2 regions of the Streptococcus lutetiensis genome follow, and region 2 is predicted to be linked to the other one. Evidence: riboswitches for the same ligand, from Rfam matches in the RefSeq annotation. Region 2 holds a riboswitch; the other holds the start of a gene.

Region 1 (4,441 bases), 840 kb from region 2:
TTAGCAGGTGTGGGTGAAGTATTGATTGGCGACAATCTTGTAACAGGAACTTCAATCATCTGCTAACGTAAAGGAGCGACGAATGACAAAACTATTTCAAAATTATAAACGCGCAGCTATCGAATTTGTTAAAGCGCAAGGTAATTATCTTTTAGACCAGGACGGCAAAAAATACCTTGATTTTTCATCTGGTATTGGTGTGACTAATCTTGGTTTTCACCCACAAGTCAAAGCAGCTTTGCTTAAGCAGGCTGAGGAGATTTGGCACATGCCAAATTTGTACCACAATTCCTTACAAGAAGAAGTAGCAGGTAAATTAATCGGGGATAAAGATTATCTTGCTTTCTTTGCAAATAGCGGTGCGGAAGCTAATGAAGCAGCGATTAAAATTGCTCGTAAGGCGACTGGCAAGCAAGAAATTATCACTTTTGTGAATTCTTTTCACGGTCGTACCTTTGGGTCAATGTCTGCGACTGGTCAGGACAAAATTAAAGCTGGTTTTGGTGATGTTGTCCCACATTTTAGCTATGCGACATATAATGATTTGGATAGTGTCAAAGCCTTGGTGACTGAGGATACTGCGGCGGTCATGCTAGAATTGGTTCAAGGGGAGTCAGGAGTTCGTCCAGCAGATAAAACTTTTGTAACAGCCTTGAGCGAATTTTGTCAAAATACAGGGATTTTGCTTATTGTTGATGAAGTCCAAACAGGTATGGGACGTACTGGGAAACTCTTTTCATTTGAACATTATGGCATTGAGCCAGACATTTTTACTTTGGCAAAAGGTCTTGGAAATGGCGTGCCAGTTGGTGCAATGATTGCAAAAGAAAAACTTGGTTCAGCTTTTTCTTACGGCAGTCATGGGTCAACCTTTGGTGGCAATAAACTTGTCATGTCAGCAGCCTCAAGCGTACTAGATATTATGCTGGCTGATGGATTCTTGCCACAAGCACTTGAAAATGGTAATTATTTGCAAGCTGAGTTGAAGAAAGCTCTAGCTGGTAATTCAAAAGTAACTGAGGTTCGTGGGCTTGGTTACATGATTGGTATTGAAACAACTGAAAATCTTGTTGACTTGGTTGAAAAGGCACGGGACAAAGGTCTTGTTGTCTTAACTGCAGGAACAAATGTTATTCGTCTCTTGCCACCATTGACTTTGACAAAAGAGCAAATTGATCAAGGTGTTGCTATTTTGAAAGACGTTTTTGCCTAAGATAAAAGGACTTCTCTAGTGAGAGGTTCTTTTTCAAGTTGACAAATTGCTTTTAATTGTATAGAATTTTCTAAAAATGGGAGGAGTGACAAAATTGGCTAAAAAAGTTCTTGTTGTTTCAGGGCATCCTGATTTGAAAAATGATTCACTTGCAAATAAAATGATTTTAAAAGAAATTAAAAAGCTTTATCCAGAAGTTGAATTGGATATTTTGAGTAATTTGTATCCTGATTATCAGATTAATGTGACAGCTGAGCAGGAAAAATTACATCGAGCTGATGTTATTGTTTTTCAGTATCCACTTTACTGGTACATGACACCATCTTTGATGAATAAATGGATTGAAAAAGTTTTTGTGCATGGTTTTTCACACGGTTCAAATGGCAATGCCTTGAAAGATAAAGTTTTGATTGCTTCTTTGACGACTGGCGCAGGAGAAGCAGCTTATAGCGCAGAAACAGGCACAACGATTGACGAGCTTTTGGCACCGATTCGTTTGACAGCAAAATTGACTCAACTGAATTTTGCAGGCCATGTTGTGACACACGGCGTTTCTTATTCACTTCGAAACGACGCTGAAAAAGCCCAAGAAATGATTGCAAAATCACAAGTCCATGCCAAGAAATTGGTCGAAATGATTGAAAGTTTGTAGGAAATAATAAAAAAATTGACAGCTTTTTAGATTCGTGATAATCTTAAGAAGAATTGAATAGTTTTCTTCGGGGCAGGGTGAAATTCCCGACCGACGGTGTTGTTGTCTCGTTGATTGTTACTTGCTTTTATTTCTCGCTGATGTTTCGCTATGTCTGTGAGGAGAAGCAATTACTAATCAACTTTATTTGAAAAATGAGAGAGCTAAGTCCGTGAGCGCAAGCTGATCTGGTGTGATTCCAGAGCCGACAGTATAGTCTGGATGGGAGAAGAATTGATAGAGTGTCAAAAAGCATACTCTCGCTTTTTGAATTACTTTTTTAGTTGTCTTTAATCGCCTCGTAGTGTAATGCTACGAGGATTTTTGTTTTTGGTATATTTTATGTGTCAGAAAATTCAGACAACTACAGTGATACCCGATGAAAATGACTGATTAGTGCAAGCTAGTCGGATAATTTTTGTCGGGATTTTTTTATGTGAAAGGAGGAAGATATGGATAAAAACTATATGTTGCAAGCGATAGAAGAAGCTAAGCGTGGCTTTAGGCAAACTTACACCAATCCTTTAGTTGGTGCGGTGATTGTCAAAGATAATCATGTGGTTGCTCGTGGTGCACACCTGCAGTATGGTCATGAGCATGCTGAAAAGAACGCGATTTTATATTGTCAAACTCCGGAAGAACTATTTAATTCAGCTCTTTATGTGACCTTGGAACCTTGTCATCATAGGGGAAAACAGCCACCCTGTACCCAAGCGATTGTTGAGGCAGGTATCAAAAAGGTAGTTGTTGGCCAGCTTGACCCCAATCCTTTAGTAGCAGGAAAAGGTGTGGCTTTCTTAAAAGAGCAAGGAATAGAAGTAGTCACTCATATTTTGGAAGAAGAGGCACGCGCACTCAACAAGCATTACAATGTTTACTATGAGCGCAAGCGTCCTTATGTTGTTTTGAAACAAGCAGTTAGTCTGGATGGAAAGATTGCTGTGCTTGGCAAACGAACGGCTTTGACTGATGACGAGACAAATCGTTTTGTTCACGATGAACGTGATGATTTTCATGCGATATTGGTTGGTGCTGATACGGTCTTGATTGACAATCCACGTTTGCTGGGGAGTGGGACAAGCTTTTGTCCGCCAGTGCGTGTGATTTTGGATGAAAAGGGGCGTGTTTTTGACCAGTTAGATTTACAGATTTTTGAAGATAATTCGGCTCCAGTTTATATTTTTAGTAGTCGGAAGGTTTCGGATTTACCAAAGCATGTCACAGTAATTGATTTGCCAGAGTTTTCAATTGAAAATATTTTGCAGGTGCTTTATGAGAAGAAGCTTCAGTCAGTTTATGTTGAGGGCGGAGCTGGTGTTCATGATGCTTTTCTGGAAAGTGGGCTTTGGGATGAAATCATTTCTTATGTGACTCCTAAGCTTATTGGTGGTAATGGCAAAGCAGCCATGTCGAGTTTTCGTCTGGTTAGTCAAGCCTTAGAATTAGACGATTTTACCTGTCAAAAAATCGGAAATAATATTAGGCTTTCGGCTAGAAGGAGGTTGTGATGTTTACCGGATTAATTCAAGAACAAGGTCGTATTAGCCGGATTGTCAAACACCAGCAAAATATCAAATTAACTTGCAAGGCTTCACGAAAGTTGTTAGCTGATTATAAAATTGGCGATAGTATGGCAATCAATGGTGTCTGCTTGACTTGCGTGGCTAAAGCAGGGGATGCATTTACAGTGGATGTCATGCCAGAAACCTTTAGGAGAACGATTTTTTCAGAGAGTCGCGTCGGTGATTTGGTAAATCTTGAGTTAGCTATGTCAGCCAATGCTCGCTTTGAAGGGCACCTTGTGACAGGGCACGTGGATAGTGTGGCAAGGCTTGTTACAAAAGAAAGTGATGAAACTGCACTTGTACTTAGCTTTGCTTTTCCAAAAGGACTTGAAGGGCAGATTGTTGGGCAAGGCTCAATCGCGGTCAACGGTGTTAGTCTGACGGTGGTATCCGCTGAGAAGGGGCAATTTAGCGTGTCGTTGATTCCACATACGGCAAAAGAGACTAACCTGGCAAGGCTCAAAACAGGTGACAAAGTCAATATTGAGACGGATATTTTAGCAAAATACATGCAAAAACAGCTAAGAATGATGAAAGGAGACTAGATGTTTAAGGATGTTGAAAAAGCAATTTCTGATTTGAAAGCAGGAAAATTAATCGTAGTCGTCGACGATGATGACCGTGAAGCTGAAGGGGACTTGGTTGGTCTGGCAGAATTGGCAAGCCCAGAAAATGTGAATTTTATGACCAAGCACGCGCGTGGTTTGATTTGTGCGCCAGTGTCTGAGGAGATTGCTAATCGTTTGGAGCTTGTTCCAATGTCAGAAGAAAATACGGATGCACATGGCACAGCTTTTACCATTAGCGTAGACCACAAAGAAACGTCAACAGGAATTTCAGCTTTTGACCGCGCTAAGACTATTCAAGGATTGGCGTCGTCAACAAGTAAAGCTAGTGATTTTCACAAACCTGGTCACATGTTTCCGCTAGTAGGACGCTTTGGTGGTGTATTAGAACGCCGTGGGCACACGG
Region 2 (4,441 bases):
CTTTAAAAATCTTTTCTCCAAAAATCTCGCGATAATAATCATTTAGAGTATTGTAACGTTTTTTCATAGCTTTTATTATAACACTTTCTAAGCACGAGACAAACTCAAGTCATCTTAAAAAGACGACCCGTCGGTCGTCTCCTTCATACTTAATCTTGTTTTCCTTGGAAACGCCATTCAAAACGCTTCTTGTCATAAATTGGGTATACAGCTAGAGAAATGGCAAGAGCTAGCAACCAACCACCTAAGATATCTGTTGGGTAATGGACACCTAAGTAGATACGAGAGACAGCTGTTAAAAGAGCAAGTACTAGCACCAAAACTTGCAAAAGTCGCTTAGCTACTGTTTTTGTCAAATGTTGCTCGATAATAATCATCAAACTAATAGCCACAATCATACTGGATGCCGCATGCCAACTTGGGAACGATGGCCCCATTGGTCGTTTAACTAAGAATTCCAAACTTGGTCTTGGACGATTATAAAGGTACTTAAAGACTGTCGAAAAAGCCCCCATTAAAACTAAATTGCCAGCTAAGAGAAGTCCTTCCGTCTTCCAATTTTTTCGGAAATAGAAAAAGGCTGCAATGGCAAATGTATAGACAAAGGCAAGCGCTTCATGACCAAAATTTGTGATAACTTTAAAGAAAACGGTCAGATGAGCTGGTAAATCTCCACGAACGCTTAATTGAATACTTGAATCAAGTCCTGTTACAGCTTCAGGATAAAATTTTACAACATAGCCCAACATCATAAAAATCACGAGAAAGGTTGAGCCAAGTGTAAAATAGGTTTGTTTATGTTTCATGTTAATACCTTTCACAAGAATTTAGTGTAACAGTATTATTATAACGCAGTTCATTTTTTTAGCCTAGCCAGAGCCTCTAAATTCTGTAGCAAAACTGTAGCAGTTTAAACAAAGGTTAAGTTCAATAGCAGATTAACCAAAAAGTCTAGGACTCTGTCCCAGACTTATCATGTATTTATTTCATTAAAATCGGTTTTAGGCATGTCCATAGGATGAAGAAGGAAATAGAGAAAATCACTCCTTCAATCAAGTTAAATGGAACAACCATTGCAAAAAGGTAATTTCCTAAACCTAGAATAGCTGAAATATCAAAGTTTGCAAATTGGGCATAAAGTGGTACCGCATAGATATAGTTTAATATCAACATAGCCACGGTCAAACCAATCGTTCCCACAACTGAAGCCAAAACAAAAGTTTTCAAACTTGGTTTTCGATTCCAAATGAAAGCCATAGCTAACAAGAAAACTCCTAAAGCGACCACATTCATTGGCATGCCAATCAAGGTGGTAACACCACCATTATTTAACATGAGTTTTAGAAGTGTTCGCAAAATCAAAATTCCAAGCGCACTTTGCAAGTCAATCATCATAAGACCAACTAAGACTGGTAAGATTGAAAAATCAAATTGCAAGAAGCTGGCTGATGGAATCAGCGGAAATTGCAAATACATCAACAAGAACGAAAGCGTCGATAAAATGGCAATATGCGCCAATTTACGTGTGTTAGTCATAGTTTCAAGCATAAAAAAGTTCCTCCAATTTTCTCAAATTGAAAGAAGGCGTTCGAGTATATTGCTGTAGTCAAAAATCCTAGGCAAACTCTTGGTCTTCTCCCATCCAGACTTTACTGTCGGTTCTGGAATCTCACCAGATCAACTGCCAAGCAGCTCGCGGACTTTTATATTGCTCTCGTTCTCTTAGCAAACAACGAAAGGCAACACCGCCGGTCGGGAATTGCACCCTGCCCTGAAGACACCCTTAGAATATCAAAAAAAATCAAGCTCTGCAATATTTTTGACTGAAAAATCTTAATTTTATGCTGATTTTCCTCACTTTTTGGACTTTTATACGTCAAAAGCAGTCCTAAAGGACTGCTTTTCTTTTCTTTTATTTTAGTTTATCATGCTCGTAAGTGTGGCTGAGTTCCAAATTTGGAAATACTTGTTGGCGAAGTGCTTCATAAACAATCATACAGACGGTGTTTGACAAATTCAAGCTGCGCACGTGTTCATCATTCATCGGAATACGAAGCGCTTTTTCAGGATTTGCTCGCATGAAGTCTTCAGGAAGACCTTTATCTTCTCGACCGAAAAGGAAATAATGATGGTTGCCATCATTGTAGTTTTCGTCAGAATAAACTTTTTCAGCAAATTTACTAATCAAGTGAACTTTCCCATCACATTTTTCCATAAATTTTTCAATGCTATCATAGAATGTCACATCAAGTTTGTCCCAATAATCAAGCCCTGCGCGTTTCATTTTACGGTCATCAATTGGGAATCCCATTGGACGAATGATATGTAGTGGTGTATTGGTTGCAGCACAAGTTCTAGCAATATTTCCTGTATTTTGTGGAATTTGTGGTTGAAAAAGAACGACATGATTGACAGCCTTAGTAGCTTTTTCTTGGTAATCAAGTTCTTCGATATTCATAACTATTCCTCTCCGTTTTTTGACATAAAAATAAACCACACTGCCCGGAGTCAAGCTCAGCAAACAGCATGGTTGGCGGCGATTTATTAACTTAAATCATAACAGGTTTGATTTAAACTAACGAATTCTTATAAATTATTATAACACTTTAACATGCAAAGTCAACGTATTTGACGCGAAAATGTCATGTTTTTACGGCTTTTTCGATGTAAGCCTTTTCTTTTACAAAATTAAAAGAAGCCTTGATATGAAAGGCTTCTTAAACATTTATTATTTCTTCAAATGATATGAATAAGTTGCAATGATAATGTCTTCATACCAACGTAAACGCGCACGGATACGTAGGCTCATTTGGTTGTGAAGTATGTTTTGCCAACTGTGTTTTGGAATGAATTTTGGAATAATAACCGTCATAGTGTGATTATTTTTCTTAGCTTCATGATTCATTTTTTGAACAAACATCATAGTTGGTTTCACAATATCACGGTAGTTTGATTCAATATTGACAAAGGTAACATCTGGGAAATAGTGTTTGAATTCTTCTTCAACTTCTAAGTCTTTTTCACGTGTTTCCAAGGTTGATACGTGCATGGCAACAACCGTTTGTCCAATGCTTTTAGCATAGTTGATAGCACGAATACTTGCTTGTGTCATATTGCCGACCAAAATCAAAACCGTATTACCATCATAATGGATATTCTTAACATCATCTGTCAAACGAAGTTGCATAGCAACATTCTTGTAGTGATTCTTAATAGAATGGAACAAGAACATCAAGACAAAGATGATTGGGAAGAATGGCCAGATTTCACCAATTCTAAAAATCAATAAAATCAAAATGATGAGGTAACAAATAATTGCTCCCAAGATATTAGCCACAGAATGTTTCAAATAGCCTTGACCAAATTTGCGTTTCCAGTGAATGATCATCCCCGTTTGTGAAAGGGCAAATGGGACAAATACCCCAATGGTATAAAGCGGAATAAGACGCTCAGTTGAACCGTTAAAGATACAAAGAAGCGCAATTGCCCCAACTGCTAGGGTAATGATACCATTTGAATAGCCAAGACGTGCCCCTTTTTCCATAAAGAGGTGAGGCATGTATTTGTTCTTAGCCATGTTGAAAGATAACATTGGAAAGGCGGAAAAGCCAGTATTTGCAGCAACCGCCAAGATTAAGGCTGTTGATAATTGGAAAATGTAGAACAAAGCATTTCCGATTGTTGAATCACCAAAGATACGTTGCGCAATTTGAGCCAAAATGGTTACATGAGCTGATGGTGTAATTCCCAACCAATAATTTAGGAATGTAATTCCTGCAAACATAATTCCAAGAATTAGTGACATGATGGCAAGGGTGCCAGCTGCATTTTTTTCTTTTGGTTTCTTGAAAAATGGCACCGCATTTGAAATAGCTTCAACACCAGTCAATGAAGCTGAACCGCTGGTAAAAGCTCTCAGCAAAAGAATAATAGACACTCCTGGAACCACTTTACCAATGTGTGCTGTTGCCGTATAAGCCAAATGCCCAGTCAGAATTTGAAAAGCACCATATGCAATCAAGAATAAAATACTTACAATGAACAAATAAACTGGAATCATCAAAGATTTTGCCGATTCGCGCAAACCACGTAAATTCATAAACATTAAAGCCAAAACCAGAACAATCGAAATTTCTAAATTAAATTCCTTAATGGCTGGAAAAGCTGATGTAATAGCATCGGCACCAGATGACACCGAAACAGCTACTGTCAACATATAGTCAACCAACAAACTACCACCCGCAATTAATCCCATACTTGGTGATAAATTTTCCGTAGATACCATGTAGGCACCGCCACCCTTAGGGTAAGCATGGATAACTTGTTGGTAAGAAATCGTTAGGCTTGCTAACAATACCAAAACCAAAAGTCCAATTGGTAAAGACCACCAAATTGCCGCCGCAGAAATAGTTGTCAAAACTAAGATAACTTGTTCTGGACC

The links. A riboswitch is a leader RNA that binds a small molecule or an ion and turns the genes downstream of it on or off. The one in region 2 is predicted to bind FMN.
Region 1: it holds a riboswitch for FMN, as region 2 does, so the genes downstream of both, ribD (bifunctional diaminohydroxyphosphoribosylaminopyrimidine deaminase/5-amino-6-(5-phosphoribosylamino)uracil reductase RibD) here and DQN23_RS07020 (ECF transporter S component) in region 2, are expected to answer to the same signal.

What each region holds. Positions count from the first base shown of each region.
Region 1 is NZ_LS483403.1:558,224-562,664, forward strand. It holds gene argB (acetylglutamate kinase) at 1-66, shown strand, start outside; gene DQN23_RS03010 (acetylornithine transaminase) at 83-1,213, shown strand; gene DQN23_RS03015 (NAD(P)H-dependent oxidoreductase) at 1,290-1,865, shown strand; FMN riboswitch at 1,925-2,142, shown strand; gene ribD (bifunctional diaminohydroxyphosphoribosylaminopyrimidine deaminase/5-amino-6-(5-phosphoribosylamino)uracil reductase RibD) at 2,357-3,412, shown strand; gene DQN23_RS03025 (riboflavin synthase) at 3,412-4,014, shown strand; gene ribA (GTP cyclohydrolase II) at 4,015-4,441, shown strand, end outside.
Region 2 is NZ_LS483403.1:1,393,728-1,398,168, forward strand. It holds gene DQN23_RS07010 (TIGR01212 family radical SAM protein) at 1-67, opposite strand, end outside; gene DQN23_RS07015 (phosphatase PAP2 family protein) at 150-806, opposite strand; gene DQN23_RS07020 (ECF transporter S component) at 982-1,548, opposite strand; FMN riboswitch at 1,627-1,783, opposite strand; gene DQN23_RS07025 (tRNA (cytidine(34)-2'-O)-methyltransferase) at 1,913-2,458, opposite strand; gene DQN23_RS07030 (APC family permease) at 2,729-4,441, opposite strand, start outside.